Regions from separate parts of the Mesorhizobium sp. B2-6-1 genome, predicted to be linked through region 2. Evidence: predicted binding sites of a transcription regulator. Region 2 holds the regulator's gene; the other holds the start of a gene.

Region 1 (7,922 bases), on a different contig from region 2:
TGGTCGGCGCGGCTGGCCGCCGCCCGCGCCTTCTCGTTCGGCCAGCCGTCGCGCGGGTTGACGAGGCGAAGTTCGACCAGGCCGAAATTGGCCATGGCGCGCGCAACCATGCCGATATTCTCGCCGAGCTGCGGCTCCACGAGGATGATGGCGGGGCTGGCGACTGAAGCGGTATCGGAATCTTTGGTGACGGGCATGATTGTCAATGAACTGCTGTTTGCGGCATTTCAGCGTCCCCTGCCATATTCGGCCGCGAAAATGAACCATTCGCAAATGGCGGGGCGATCGCTTCGCTTTCGTGACCGATCGTCGTTTGCGCGGCCAAAAACGCTTTGATATAGGGGCGCATCCCCGGCCGAACGCCACGCGGGCAAGGCCGTCCCATTTCCCAGCAACGAGGCATTCTTTCCATGGCGAAGATCAAGGTGGCGAACCCGGTCGTCGAACTCGACGGCGACGAGATGACCCGCATCATCTGGCAGTTCATCAAGGACAAGCTGATCCACCCTTATCTCGACCTCAAGCTTGAATATTACGACCTCGGCATCGAGCATCGCGACGCCACCAACGACCAGGTGACCGTCGATTCGGCCAACGCCATCAAAAAATACGGCGTCGGCGTGAAATGCGCGACCATCACGCCCGACGAGCAGCGCGTCGAGGAATTCAAGCTGAAGAAGATGTGGAAGTCGCCGAACGGCACCATCCGCAACATTCTCGGCGGCACCATCTTCCGCGAGCCGATCATCATGAAGAACGTGCCGCGGCTGGTGCCCGGCTGGACCAAGCCGATCATCGTCGGCCGCCACGCCTATGGCGACCAGTACCGCGCCACCGATTTCCGTTTTCCCGGCAAGGGCAAGCTGACGATCAAGTTCGTCGGCGAGGATGGCCAGGTGATCGAGCACGACGTGTTCGACGCGCCCGGCGCCGGCGTCGCCATGGCCATGTACAACCTAGACGAATCGATCCGCGAATTCGCCCGCGCTTCGCTGAACTACGGCCTGCTGCGCAACTACCCGGTCTATCTCTCGACCAAGAACACCATCCTCAAGGCCTATGACGGCCGCTTCAAGGATATTTTCCAGGAGGTCTACGAGGCTGAGTTCGAGGCCGAGTTCAAGTCCAAGAAGCTGTGGTACGAGCACCGCCTGATCGACGACATGGTGGCCTCCAGCCTGAAATGGTCGGGTGGCTATGTCTGGGCCTGCAAGAACTATGACGGCGACGTACAGTCCGACACGGTGGCGCAGGGGTTCGGCTCGCTCGGCCTGATGACGTCGGTGCTGATGACGCCGGACGGCAAGACGGTGGAAGCGGAAGCCGCGCACGGCACCGTGACGCGCCACTATCGCCAGCACCAGAAGGGCGAGGAAACCTCGACCAATTCGATCGCCTCGATCTTCGCCTGGACCCGAGGGCTGGCCCACCGCGCCAAGCTCGACGACAATGCCGAATTGAAGCGTTTTGCCGAAACGCTGGAAAAGGTCTGCATCCAGACGGTCGAATCCGGCTTCATGACCAAGGACCTGTCGCTGCTGATCGGCCCCGACCAGCCTTGGCTGTCGACCACCGGATTTCTCGACAAGATCGACGAGAATTTGCAGAAGGCGATGGCGTAGGCACCCGCGGGTTCAACACGCCGAAGGCTCCGGAAGGAGCCTTCGCTTTTTTGGGCCAACGAAATCGAAAGCAAAGGACTGGCAACATGGCCAAACCGGTCCTCTACGGCGCGGACTACAGCGTTTACGTGCGCATAGCGCGCATGGCGCTGGAGGAGAAGGGCGTCGACTATGAGCTTGTGCCGGTCGATGTCTTTGCCGCCGAGGGCATCCCCGGCTGGTATTTCGAGCACCACCCGTTCGGCCGCATCCCGGCCTTCGAGCATGACGGTTTTCGCCTGTTCGAGGCCAGCGCGATCACGCGCTATGTCGATGAAGCTTTCGACGGACCGCCCTTGCAGCCGAACGATCCGCGCGGCCGCGCGCGGATGAACCAGATCATCGGCATGCTCGACGCTTATGGCTATCGGGCCATGGTCTGGGACGTCGCCGTGGAGCGGCTGGAGAAGGCGTCGCCTGACGAAGCGCTGATTGTCAGCGGATTACGACAAGCAGGAGCGGTCCTTCAGGTGCTCTCATCATTGAGATCCCCGGGGCCGTGGTTGCCCGGCAATCAACTGACGCTCGCCGACCTGCATGCGGCACCGATCATCGGCTATTTCGTCAGGGTGGCGGAAGGGCGCAAACTGCTGGCTCGCTTTGCCGACATACAGGACTGGTGGGATTGTATTGCTAAACAGACAAGCTTTGCCAGGACTGAAAAGGCCGGCTGATCTGCGACAGCGCAGCGCAGCGATATTCGATTCAGGTCAACGATTTCGCGGATAACCGATCATTGATGTCGCGCCGCCCATCATGAGGGGCCGCGCGACCTCGAAGGGAAGCAACCGGCCTGGAGCGTTGCCCCCCAATTCTGCAATGAATCACGCCGCCTCCAGCGCCGCCCTCACCGCAGCAATCGCGTCGTCGGCCTTCGAGGCATCGGGGCCACCGGCCTGCGCCATGTCGGGCCGGCCGCCGCCGCCCTGCCCGCCGAGTACCGCGGAGGCGACGCGCACCAGGTCGACGGCGCTGAAGCGGCCGACGAGATCATCGGTGACAGCGACCACGACGCTCGCCTTGTTGTCCTCGCCCGCACCGACAAACACGACCACGCCGGAGCCGAGCGAGCTTTTGCCGGCATCGGCGAGCGGCTTCAGATCCTTCGGCGAGACACCGGAAACCGACTTGCCGAGGAAGCCGACGCCCGCGACGGTCTCGTTGGCGGCCGGCGCGTCAGCGGGCGACCCGCCGCCCAGCGCCAGCTTCTTGCGCGCTTCGGTGAGCTCCTTCTCGAGCTTCTTGCGCTCTTCGAGCAGGGCTTCAACACGCGCCGGCACGTCGGCCGGCGAGATTTTCAGTGTTGCCGCGGCCGCCTTCAGGCGCCGGTCCTGTTCGTCGAGATGCTTGCGCGCGGCCTCGCCCGTCAGCGCCTCGATGCGGCGCACGCCTGCGGCGACGGCGCTGTCGGACACGACGCGCACCAGGCCGATGTCACCGGTTGCCCTGACATGCGTGCCGCCGCAAAGCTCGACCGAATAGGGGCGATTGGCCTTGGCGCCATGTAGGCCCGTGCCCATAGACACGACGCGCACCTCATCGCCGTATTTCTCGCCGAACAGCGCCATGGCGCCTTCGGCAATGGCATCGTCGACCGACATCAGGCGCGTGATCACCGGGCTGTTCTGCACCACGATCTCATTGGCCATGCGCTCGACCTCCTCGAGTTCCGAGGGCGAGATGGGCTTGTTGTGCGAGATGTCGAAGCGCAGGCGCTCGGGCGCGACCAGCGAGCCCTTCTGTGCCACATGGGTGCCCAGCACCTCGCGCAGCGCCTCATGGATCAGATGCGTCGCGGAATGGTTCGCGCGCAGCCTGGAGCGCCTCGCATGGTCAACCTTCAGCTCGACGGCGGCACCCGTCCTGGCAGTGCCGCTGACCACCTTGCCGAGATGCACGAACAGCCCGTCGGCCTTCTTCTGCGTATCGGAAATCTCGATCGAGAAGCCTTCGCCTGAAATGGTTCCGGTGTCGCCCATCTGGCCGCCGGATTCGGCATAGAACGGCGTCTGGTTGACGACCACGGCTACCGCTTCGCCCTTGCCGGCGCTGTCGACGGTCTTGCCGTCGCGGACAACCGCCTGGATGATGCCTTCCGCCTGCTCGGTCTCGTAGCCGAGGAATTCGGTGGCACCGGCTTTTTCGCGCACCGGGAACCAGACCGCTTCCGTCGCCGCCTCGCCGGAACCTGCCCAGTGCTTACGCGCCTCGGCCTTCTGCTGCTCCATCGCATTGGTGAAGCCGGCAAGATCGACCGAGATGTTGCGCTGGCGCAGCGCATCCTGCGTCAGGTCGAGCGGGAAGCCATAGGTGTCGTAAAGCTTGAAGGCCGTCTCGCCGTCCAGCATGTCGCCGGCGCCGAGCTTTTCCGTCGCCTCCGACAGCAAACCGAGGCCACGCACCAGTGTCTTGCGGAACCTGGTCTCCTCAAGCTTCAGCGTCTCGGTGATCAGCTGTTCGCCGCGCACCAGTTCCGGATAGGCCTGACCCATCTCGCGAACCAGCGCCGGCACCAGCTTCCACACCAGCGGCTCGTTCGCACCGAGCAGCTGTGCATGGCGCATGGCGCGGCGCATGATGCGGCGCAGCACATAGCCGCGGCCTTCATTCGATGGCAGCACGCCGTCTGCGACCAGGAACGACGACGAGCGCAGGTGATCGGCTATGACGCGATAGGATGCGACGGTCTCGGCGTCGGGACCGCGACCGAGCGCGGACGACGCCGCATCGATCAAGTGCCGAAACAGATCGGTCTCAAAGACGCTTTCCACGCCTTGCAGGATGGAGGCCATGCGCTCCAGGCCCATGCCGGTGTCGATCGACGGGCGCGGCAGGTCGATCCGCTCGTCCTTCGTCACCTGCTCGTACTGCATGAACACCAGGTTCCAGAATTCCAGGAACCGGTCGCCATCCTCCTCCGGGGTGCCGGGCGGGCCGCCCCAGATGTGCTCGCCACGGTCGATGAAGATTTCCGAGCATGGCCCGCATGGCCCGGTGTCGCCCATCGCCCAGAAATTGTCGGAGGTCGGGATGCGGATGATGCGATCATCGGAAAAGCCGGCGATCTTCTTCCAGAAGCCGGCCGCCTCGTCGTCGGTGTGGTAGACGGTGACGAGCAGCTTGTCCTTCTTAAGCCCGAACTCCCTGGTAATGAGGTTCCAGGCTAACTCGATGGCGCGCTCCTTGAAATAGTCGCCGAAGGAGAAATTGCCGAGCATCTCGAAGAAGGTCAGGTGGCGCGCGGTGTAGCCGACATTGTCGAGGTCGTTGTGCTTGCCGCCGGCGCGAACGCTTTTCTGGGCGGTCGTGGCACGCGAATAGGGCCGCTTCTCCAGGCCGGTGAAGACGTTCTTGAACTGCACCATGCCGGCATTGGTGAACATCAGCGTCGGATCGTTGCGCGGCACAAGCGGGCTCGACGCCACGACCTCGTGACCCTCCTTGCGGAAATAGTCGAGAAATGTCGACCGGATCTCGTTCACGCCACTCATGAATGCTGCCTTTTCGAGAGAGCCGCCGGCCGGACCGGCGGAAAATGGGCTCTGCTTTAGAAGATGGAGCTGGCCTTTTAGCCGCCGCTTGGCACCCTGTCCAGAAACACGCAAGCTGGCCAATTCGCGGTTCGCCAGCCGCTCAAAACGCAAACCGCCGGCACGGGGCCGGCGGTTCGAAACGCAATACTACAGAACTCGATTACATAAGCTCAAATTGATGAACCGGGATTATGGCCGAACTCGGGCCGCAAACCGAACGCTAGATCGCGCCAGCGAACGCTAGATCGTGCCGACGAGCGCTTACATCGCGCCGGCTTCATCCTCGAAGCCATCATCGCCACCTTCGGAGCCGCCATTCTCGAGGAATTTTTCGGCGATCAGTCCGGCGTTCTGCCTGAGCGCAAGTTCGATCTCGCGCGCCGTATCGGGATTGTCGCGCAGGAACAGCTTCGCGTTCTCGCGGCCCTGGCCGAGACGCTGCGAATTGTAGGAGAACCAGGCGCCCGATTTCTCGACCACGCCCGCCTTGACGCCGAGATCGACCAGCTCGCCGGTCTTCGACACGCCTTCGCCGTACATGATGTCGAACTCGACCACCTTGAAGGGCGGCGCCAGCTTGTTCTTGACCACCTTGACGCGGGTCTGGTTGCCGACGACCTCGTCGCGGTCCTTGACCGACCCGATGCGGCGGATATCGAGACGCACCGAGGCGTAGAATTTCAGCGCATTGCCGCCGGTGGTGGTTTCGGGCGAGCCGAACATGACGCCGATCTTCATGCGGATCTGGTTGATGAAGATGACCATGGTGTTGGAGCGCGAGATCGAGGCGGTCAGCTTGCGCAGCGCCTGGCTCATCAGGCGGGCCTGCAGGCCGGGCAGCGAATCGCCCATCTCGCCCTCGATTTCGGCGCGCGGCGTCAGCGCCGCGACCGAATCGACCACCAGCACATCGATGGCGCCGGAGCGCACCAGCGTATCGCAGATCTCAAGCGCCTGCTCGCCAGTGTCAGGCTGCGAGATCAGGAGGTTTTCGAGATCGACGCCGAGCTTGCGGGCATAGACCGGATCGAGCGCATGCTCGGCATCGACGAAGGCGCAGATGCCGCCCTTCTTCTGGGCTTCCGCCACCGTGTGCAGCGCCAGCGTCGTCTTACCCGAGCTTTCCGGCCCGTAGATCTCGATGATGCGGCCGCGCGGCAGGCCGCCGACGCCAAGCGCGATGTCGAGGCCGAGCGAGCCGGTTGGCACGGTTTCGATCTCGACGACCTGCTCGTTCGCGCCGAGCCGCATGATCGAGCCCTTGCCGAAAGCCCGCTCGATTTGCGACAGCGCCGCATCCAGAGCCTTTGATTTGTCCACTGCCTTATCCTCTACAAGCCGCAAGCTGTTCTGAGCCATGATACATCACCCCGTAGTCGTCAATGAAGGCCGGACAATCCGTAATCCTTGGTTATTTGTACCTTTTTTGTTCTCATTTGGCAAGAGGGATCAAGCATCTGAAAAATAAGCAACATCCTGATTTGTTCTTTTTTTGTCTCACGATTCGGCTCCAACATGGTCCGAATATTGGGCCAGGCTGGTTCGCCGTGCCGATCTCACGAATCGCTGGTTGTTGCCTGCGAAGCTCCGTCGCACAGCATGGCGCTTGTGCGTGACCGCCAACAAAGGTCATATCGGCGCATGGTGAGATCTCCAAGAGTCCTGGCGGTGGGCGGCGCCCATATCGACAGGCGCGGCCAGGTGTCCGGCGCTTACGTGCCGGCTGCCTCCAACCCGGGCACGATGCGCGAGGACGTTGGCGGCGGCGTCTTCAACGCATTGCGCAGCACGGTGCGGCGAGGCGTCTCGGGCTCGTTGCTGTCGGTGCGCGGCGGCGATGCCGCCGCCGACACGGTTTCGCGCGCCATCGCCGAAGCAGGCATTGCCGACCTGTCCGCGGTGTTCCTCGACCGCACGACGCCGAGCTATACGGCGCTGATCGACCGCGAGGGCGAACTGCTCGTCGGCTTTGCCGACATGGCGCTTTATGAGCTGGCATTTGCAAAGCAGATCCGCCGCTCCAGGGTGCGGGAGGAGATCGCCGCCGCCGATGCCGTCCTGTGCGACGCCAACCTGCCATCGGCGGCTCTGGAGCGGCTGGTGTCGCTTGCCGCCGGCAAGCCCGTGTTCGCCATTGCCATTTCACCGGCCAAGGTCGTGCGCTTGACACCGGTGCTCGGCGGCCTGGCCGTCGCCTTCATGAACAGGCGCGAGGCGGTGGCGCTTGCCGGACTTGACGATGCCGCCTCTCAAAAAACTATCCTCGACGGGCTGAGAAGCGCCGGCCTCGACAGCGCGGTGGTCACGGCGGGCGGCGGCCCGGTGCTGGGCTTCGACCGCGACGGCAGCTTTGCCGTCGTCCCGCCCCCTCCAAGAAAGGTCGTGGACGTCACCGGCGCCGGCGATGCGCTTGCCGGCGCGACGGTCGCCGCCCTGCTGCGCGGCATGCCCTTGCGCGCGGCGTTGCGCGAGGGCGTCGCCGCCGCGACGCTGGCTATTGAAAGCGCGGGCGCCGTTCCCGATTTCACCACGGCGACTTTCGCGCAAGCGCTGGCTCTTGTGCCCGAAGAGCAGGAAATGGCATGAGACCGGCATCCGAAAGGATGCGCCGCACTTCGGATTGGAGATCAAGATGACCCCAGACACCGCCCGCCCCTTCATCGATGTCCACGCGCCGGTGGCGCAGGCCCTGTCGGCCGGGAAGCCCGTGGTGGCGCTGGAAAGCACC
Region 2 (7,922 bases):
CACCATCCCGATCATCCACTATGTCTGTCCCAGCGTCTGGGCATGGCGGCCGGGCAGGGCGGTGGCGATGAAGCCCTATGTCGACCACATCCTCTGCATCCTGCCGTTCGAGGTGAAGGAGCTCGGCAGGCTCGGCGGACCGCCAGGGACCTATGTCGGACATCGTCTCACCCATGACACGGGCGTGCTCTCGGCAGCCAGGACGCAGGCCCAACCGCGGGATCTTTCGCCGGATCGCCTGAAGACGCTGCTCGTCCTGCCCGGCTCGCGACGCAGCGAAGTGCGGCGGCTGCTCGAGCCGTTTGGGGAGACCGTGTCGATGCTGCGTGCACGCGGGCATCGCCTGCGGCTGATGTTGCCGACCGTGCCGCATGTCGCCGATGTCGTGCGCTCGGCGGTCGCTCGCTGGGACGAGAAGCCCGAGATCATCCTCGACGCTGAGCGAAAGTGGCAGGCCTTCGGCAAGGCTGACGCGGCGCTGATCGCGTCCGGCACGGTTTCGCTTGAACTGGCGCTGTCCGATGTGCCGATGATCTCCTGCTACCGGCTTGACCCTGTTGCGCGCATCGTGGCGCCATATCTCGTTTCGGTCTGGTCGGCGCTGCTACCCAATCTGATATCGGATCGGGCGCTGATCCCGGAATTCTACAACGAGTATGTCAAGCCGAACAATCTGGCCCGCCAACTCGAAGCGCTGTTCGCCGACACAGGCATGCGCAGATGGCAGAAGGACGGGTTCGCCGAGATCGCGCGGCGCATGACAACCGCCAAGCCGTCAGGCGACATCGCCGCGCAGGTGGTGATGGGGTATATCAAGAGAGTGAGTAGTGAGTAGTGAGTAGTGAGTAGTGAGTAGTGAGTAGGATTACCGCTCTTTCCCTACTGACTACTCACTTTTATTCACTTCTTCCTTTTTACCGCTTCGCGATCGGCACGTAGTCTCGCTCCGGCGCGCCGGTGTAGAGCTGGCGGGGGCGGCCGATCTTCTGGCGCGGATCCTCAATCATCTCCTTCCACTGCGCGATCCAGCCGACGGTGCGGGCGACGGCGAACAGCACGGTGAACATGGTGGTGGGGAAGCCCAGCGCCTTCAGCGTGATGCCGGAATAGAAGTCGACATTGGGATAGAGCTTCTTCTCGATGAAATAGGGATCGGTGAGTGCGATCTTCTCCAGTTCCATGGCGATGTCGAGCAGCGGATCGTCCTTGATGCCGAGTTCGCCCAGCACCTCATGCGCGGTCTTCTGCATGATCTTGGCGCGCGGATCGTAGTTCTTGTAGACGCGGTGGCCAAAGCCCATCAGCCGGAACGGATCGTCCTTGTCCTTGGCGCGGGCGATGAATTCCGGAATATGATCGACATGGCCGATCTCGCCGAGCATGTTCAGCGCCGCTTCGTTGGCGCCGCCATGCGCCGGGCCCCACAGGCAGGCGATGCCGGCGGCGATGCAGGCGAACGGATTGGCGCCAGACGAGCCGGCGAGCCGAACGGTAGAGGTCGAAGCGTTCTGCTCGTGGTCGGCGTGCAGGATGAAGATGCGCTCCATGGCGCGCGCCAGGACCGGGTTGATCTTGTATTCCTCGCACGGCACGGCAAAGCACATGTGCAGGAAGTTGGCGGCGAAATTCAGTTCGTTCTTCGGGTAAATGAAGGGCTGGCCGATATGGTATTTGTAGGCCATGGCCGCGATCGTCGGCATCTTGGCGATCAGCCGCATCGACGCCACCATGCGCTGGTAAGGATCCGAGATGTCGGTGGAGTCGTGATAGAAGGCCGACAGCGCGCCGACCACGCCGCACATCACCGCCATCGGATGCGCGTCGCGGCGGAAGCCGGTGAAGAAGCGCGACATCTGCTCATGCACCATGGTGTGGCGCGTCACGCGGTAATCGAAATCGTCCTTCTGCGCCTTGGTCGGCAGTTCGCCGTAGAGCAGGAGATAGCAGACTTCCAGGAAGTCGCCATGTTCGGCCAACTGGTCGATCGGATAGCCGCGATGCAGGAGAATGCCGGCGTCGCCATCGATGAACGTGATCTCGGACTCGCAGCTTGCCGTCGAGGTGAAGCCGGGATCGTAGGTGAAGGCGCCGGTGGTGCTGTACAGCGTGGCGATGTCGATGACGTCAGGCCCGACTGAACCACTTCGCACCTTGAATTCGTGCGTCTTGCCGGCGAATTCCAGCTTTGCCGTGGCTTCCTGGGTCTTGCCGCCCAGTTCCCGTCTTGTCGCAGCTTCGGTCATTGCAAACTCCTTCTTGTTTCCTCATGCCGGCAAAGGCAAATTCTGCAAAGCGACACGTCGAAGTCACCGAATGCGCGTATTCGCGACCGCATTTTAGGAAGTGCGTGCCAGATTGGGCCAAGGCTCAATGTTGCACTGCGAAACGCGCCTTTCAATGCCAATCTTCTTGGGCCAGATTGCTCCTAATCGATTTGATCGGCGATGCGCGCCAGGCTCTCCTCGCGACCAAGCACGGCGAGAACGTCGAACACGCCGGGCGAGGTGCTCTTGCCTGTCAAGGCGGCGCGCAAGGGCTGGGCGACGGCGCCGAGCTTGTGGCCGCCGGCCGTCGCATAGTCCCGGATCGCGGCTTCAGTCGAGGCCGCCGTCCAGTCGCCTGAAACCGCCTCGAGGGCGTCGCGAGCGCCACGCAAAATCTTGCGCGCCTCGTCATTGAGCAGCAGGGCTGCCTTTTCGTCGATCGGCAGTGGCCGCGCGGCTAACAGGAAGGCGGCGCCGTCGACAAGTTCGACCAGCGTCTTGGCGCGCTCCTTCAGGCCCGGCAGCGCTGCCAGCAACTGCGCCCTGTTCTTGTCGTCGAGGCGTGCGGCCATCGCCGGGCCGCCCTCGAGATAGGGCAAGGTGGCAATGAAGATATCGAACAGCTCGGCATCGCCCATGCGGCGCATATGGACGCCGTTCAGCGCCTCCAGCTTGGCGAAATCGAAGCGGGCGGCGCCCTTGTTCACATCGCCGATGTCGAACCATGCGATCATGTCCTGGATCGACATGATCTCGTCGTCGCCGTGGCTCCAGCCGAGCCGAGCCAGGTAGTTGAGCAGCGCTTCGGGCAGGTAGCCCATGGCGCGGTAGGCCTCCACGCCCAGCGCGCCGTGCCGCTTCGACAGCTTGGCGCCGTCGGCGCCGTGGATCAGCGGTATGTGCGACATTGAAGGCACATCCCAGCCCATGGCGTTGTAGATCACGGTCTGGCGGGCGGCATTGGTCAGGTGGTCGTCGCCACGGATGATGTGGGTGACGCCCATGTCGTGATCGTCAACGACGACGGCATGCATGTAGGTCGGATTGCCGTCCGAGCGCAGGATGATGAAGTCGTCCAGATCCTTGTTGGGAAAGCGCACGTCGCCCTGGACACGGTCATGCACCACCGTCTCGCCTTTGGTCGGCGCCTTGATGCGGATCGCGCCCTTGACGCCAGGAGGCGCCTGCGAAGGGTCGCGGTCACGCCAGCTTCCGTCATAGCGCGGCGGCAGGCCCTTGGCCCGCGCCGCGTCGCGCATTGCCTCAAGCTCGGCAGGGGTCTCGTAGCTGTAGTAAGCCTTGCCCATGCGCACCAGCTCCTCGGCCACCTCGCGATGGCGCGGCGCGCGCTCGAACTGCGAGACGGCGTCGCCGTCCCAGGTGAGGCCGAGCCAAGTCAGTCCTTCGAGAATGGCTGCTGTCGCCGCATCGGTGGAGCGCTCGCGGTCGGTGTCCTCGATGCGCAGCAGCATCGTACCGCCGGTGTGCTTGGCGTAGAGCCAGTTGAAGAGCGCCGTACGCGCGCCGCCGATGTGCAGGTAGCCGGTGGGCGAGGGGGCAAAACGGGTGACAACCTTGTCGGACATACAACTCTCGGGAAACGTCTGGAGCGGGGTGCGGATCACACGCACTTTCGCGCGTCGCGCGTTCATGTAGCATAGGGTGTCGAGGGCGCAAGGGGCAGACCCGATGGCTGGAGCGGGCAGGGGCGCGGAGGAAGGCGAGGACGTCGTTGCCGGCGTCAGCGAACGCTCTTTTTTTGCCACGCCCGCGCCCGCCTCATTGCCGCTGGCGTTGTCGCCCCTACAGCAGCCGAGCAAGTCGCCGCCGGCGGATGTTTCCACGCCGCCCGGCATTCCCGCAGCCGGCGCGGCCGTGCGTCTGCGCCGTGAGTTCGGCCGTGCTTCATGGCCTCGTCTGCGCAACGGCGTGGCCAGAGCGTCCGAGCTCGAACTCGATCGGGGCATAGCCTTCCTGCTCGTGCCGGTGTTCCTGGCATGCGGATCGATCGCCTATTTTTCGCTGGCGGCGGAGCCGGGCTTTGCCAAGCCTGTCGCGGTCGCGATCCTGATGTCGCTGTGCGCGCTCGTTTCACGCTCATGGCCGAAAACGCATCTGTGCTTCATGGCGGCGCTGTTGTGCGCGCTCGGCATGCTCGCCGGCAAAGTCGAGACGTGGCGAGCGGGAACGCGGATGCTGGGCTCGGAAATCTCCACGCAAATCACCGGCCGCGTCGTTTCGGTCGACCAGATGGAGACCGGGCGCATCCGGCTGACCATCGATGTGACATCGACCGCGCGGCCGAAACTACTCTACGCGCCGGAGCGCGTTCGCCTTTCGGCACGCAAGGTGCCGGCTGAAGTGACGGCCGGTTCGCTCGTGACCGGCTATGCCAGGCTGTTGCCGCCGACCGGACCGGTGCGGCCGGACAGCTACGACTTTTCCTTCGACAGCTACTTCGCCGGCATAGGCGCCAGCGGCTTCTTTCTCGGCAACCCCAAAATCGTCTCAGCCGATGACAGGCCGCTGTGGGCCGCCCTTTCAGCCGCCATCGAGAGTGCTCGCGAAAGCATTGCCGACCATATCAGGGGCAGCATCGGCGGCGCCGAGGGCGAGATCGCCGCGGCGCTGATCGTGGGTGTGCGCGCCGGGATTCCCGACGAGATCAATGAAGCGATGCGACGCACCGGCATCTACCACATCATCTCAATTTCCGGGCTGCACATGGCGCTGGTCGCCGGCACGGTCATGGGTCTGCTGCGTGGCGGCTTCGCGCTGTTCCCGAATTTTTCCTCCCGCCGGCCGGTCAAGAAATACGCGGCCGCGGCGGCACTTTTCTCCATCGCCGCCTACCTCGTCATTTCGGGCGTCGTTGTCGCCGCCGAACGCAGCTTCATCATGCTGGCGGTGATGCTGATCGCCGTTCTGTTCGATCGGGCGGCACTCACCATGCGCAATCTGGCTATTTCGGCGATCGCCGTCATCGTGGTGTCGCCGCACGAGGTGGTAGGGCCGAGCTTCCAGATGTCCTTCGCCGCCACCGCGGCCCTGGTCGGCGCCTATGCCGGCTGGTCGGATCGCAAAGCCGACAAAGCGCGGACCCCGCCGCCGCAACGGACCTTGCCTGGCCTGCTGACGCGAAAATTGCTGCTGGCGACAGGTGGGCTGGCGATGACCTCGATTATCGCGGGAAGCGCCACGGCGCTTTTCGCCATCTGGCATTTCCAGCGCGTGTCGCCGCTCAGCCTGTTCGCCAATCTTGCCGTCATGCCGATCGTTTCGGTCGTGATGTTCCTTGCGGTTGCCAGCGCGCTGCTGATGCCGTTCGGGTTCGATGGACCATCCCTTTATCTGATGGGCAAGGGACTGACCGCGATGATCGCCATATCAGGATGGATCTCGCAACGCTCGCCGGTCGACGCGGTCGGGTTGATTTCGCAGCAATCCGTCCTTCTGGTGGCGATCGCCCTGGTCATCGCGACGATGGCCACGACATGGCTGCGGCTGGCGGCACTTCCCTTCGCGCTCGCCGGCCTGTTGACCGTCTCGGACACGCGCACGCCGGACGTGCTGATTTCGGAGGATGCCCGCCTGGTGGCGTTGCCGATCGGCGGCGGCGAGCTCGCGATCAACCGGGCGCGCCCGAACGAATTCACCGTCGATAATTGGAAACGCGCGCTGAAGTCCGAAACCATCGTTGCGCCGGAACTGTTCGACAGCGGAGACCGACAGTTCGACATCTTCGATCCCGCGCAACTTCCGGCGGGAGCGCCTTTCTATTGCTTCACGGGCCTGTGCATGGCCCGGCATACCTCGGGGGCGATCATCGCGCAGGTGGAGGATCGCAAGGACGCCTGGAGGGCCTGCTCCTATGCGGATCTGATCGTCATCAACGACCCCGCGGGCTACGATCCCTGCCACAATCCGCTGGTTCTCGTCATCACCAAGCGGCAGCTCGCTCGCAAGGGAAGTGCCGCCGTCTTCTTCGACCAGCAATCGGCGACGGCACCGGCACGGGTCAGCTTTGCCGTCGACAGGCCATATCGGCCCTGGCACGAACAGCGGAAATTCTCACGCGAGGCAAGGGGACTGCCGCCTTACCGTAAACCCGAAAAGCCCACCGCCGACCCCGCTCAGTAGCGCCTGATCAGGCCGACCAGCTTGCCTTGCACCTTGACCCTGTCCGGTCCGAAAATACGTGTTTCATAGGCCGGATTGGCAGCCTCGAGCGCAATCGAAGCACCCTTTCGGCGGAAGCGCTTCAGCGTTGCTTCCTCCTCGTCCACCAGGGCCACGATGATCTCGCCGGGACTTGCGGTGTCGGCATTGCGGATGATGACCGTGTCGCCGTCGAAAATGCCGGCCTCGATCATCGAATCGCCCTTGACCTCCAGCGCATAGTGTTCGCCGCCCATGATCATGTCAGGCGGCACTGAAATGGAATGCGTCTGATGCTGGATGGCGTCGATCGGCACACCCGCTGCGATGCGACCCATGACCGGGATCGACACCGCTGAAACCGCGTCGTCGTCATTGCCGGCAGCGGGCAGACGCGAAGACGTCGCCGGCTTGATCTGCCGGCTAGGGCTGCTGCCCTGTCCGAGGCTGCCCTGGATGACGCTCGGGGAGAACTTCTTTGCCGCGTTAAGACCCGGCGCGATCGAGTCCGGCAGGCGCAGCACCTCCAGCGCGCGCGCCCGGTTGGGCAGGCGGCGAATGAAGCCGCGCTCCTCCAACGCCGTGATCAGCCGATGAATTCCCGACTTGGAGGCGAGGTCCAGCGCTTCCTTCATCTCGTCGAAGGACGGCGGAATGCCGCTTTCCTTCAGCCGTTCATGGATGAACATCAAGAGTTCATGTTGCTTGCGCGTGAGCATGGCGGCCCCCAAAGGCATTGCACGAAGGGTCTGGAACCAGAATCAGAAAACAAACCCAGAACAAACACTATCTGTTCCAGTTGTGTTCCGCAACCATTTAAAGTTTAATGAATTTGTTAAGGCGACGGAAACGAAATGCCCTCCCGCAGCCAGCATCCTGCCAGCGCGGTCCGTCGTCAATGCGCTCCCGGGCCCTTTGAAACTATTTTGGTTAATGGCCTGTGGCCCGACCGGTCTCCACTCTTGGCACAAGCCTGCAAGCTGGGTGACCGGCAGGTGCGGGGTGCGTTTGGGCGGATTAGAAACCCCTGCGGCTCGTGAACGAAACGAAACCAAAATGCCAACTTCCGCCGGAAAACGGCCAGACACCACCACTGGTCGCGACGGGCTGCGTTCGTTCGTTCGCTTGACGAACCGTATAATAATGTACGGTTTTCGAAGAGGAACACCAATGACCACGCCGAAGCAGGCCGCGCGACGCGAACGGATAGAGGAGGCCGCCTATGCGGTGCTCCGGGAAGCCGGCTACAAGAGCGCCTCCCTGCTTGCTATCGCCAAGCGGGCATCGGCCTCGAACGAAACCCTCTACAACTGGTACGGCAACAAGCAGACCCTGTTTCGATCCTTGATCGAAGCCAATGCGGGAGAGGCAAGGAAGCTGCTGGAGGACGCCCTTCACCAGGCGCGCGATCCGCTCGAAACCCTGAACTTGCTCGGGCCAGTCCTGCTGACCCTCGTGACGGGCGACAAGGCGGTGGCGCTCAATCGCGCCGCGGCCGGC

The links. Region 2 encodes LexA, which represses DNA repair genes until DNA is damaged. Its sites were predicted from a motif close to TGTTCNNNNTGTGTTCNG; they were not measured.
Region 1: recA (recombinase RecA) is a predicted target of LexA. The motif match lies at 6,611-6,628, and genes of this name have one in related genera.

What each region holds. Positions count from the first base shown of each region.
Region 1 covers NZ_VFUH01000032.1:945-8,866, reverse strand. Annotated here, with positions in the region: gene FJ443_RS30975 (RNA methyltransferase) at 1-197, opposite strand, end outside; gene FJ443_RS30970 (NADP-dependent isocitrate dehydrogenase) at 411-1,622, shown strand; gene FJ443_RS30965 (glutathione S-transferase N-terminal domain-containing protein) at 1,709-2,335, shown strand; gene alaS (alanine--tRNA ligase) at 2,486-5,152, opposite strand; gene recA (recombinase RecA) at 5,456-6,553, opposite strand; gene FJ443_RS30950 (carbohydrate kinase family protein) at 6,836-7,780, shown strand; gene FJ443_RS30945 (pseudouridine-5'-phosphate glycosidase) at 7,827-7,922, shown strand, end outside.
Region 2 covers NZ_VFUH01000005.1:160,927-168,848, forward strand. Annotated here, with positions in the region: gene lpxB (lipid-A-disaccharide synthase) at 1-835, shown strand, start outside; gene gltA (citrate synthase) at 915-2,243, opposite strand; gene gltX (glutamate--tRNA ligase) at 2,426-3,850, opposite strand; gene FJ443_RS13295 (ComEC/Rec2 family competence protein) at 3,954-6,404, shown strand; gene lexA (transcriptional repressor LexA) at 6,398-7,141, opposite strand; gene FJ443_RS13305 (TetR/AcrR family transcriptional regulator) at 7,479-7,922, shown strand, end outside.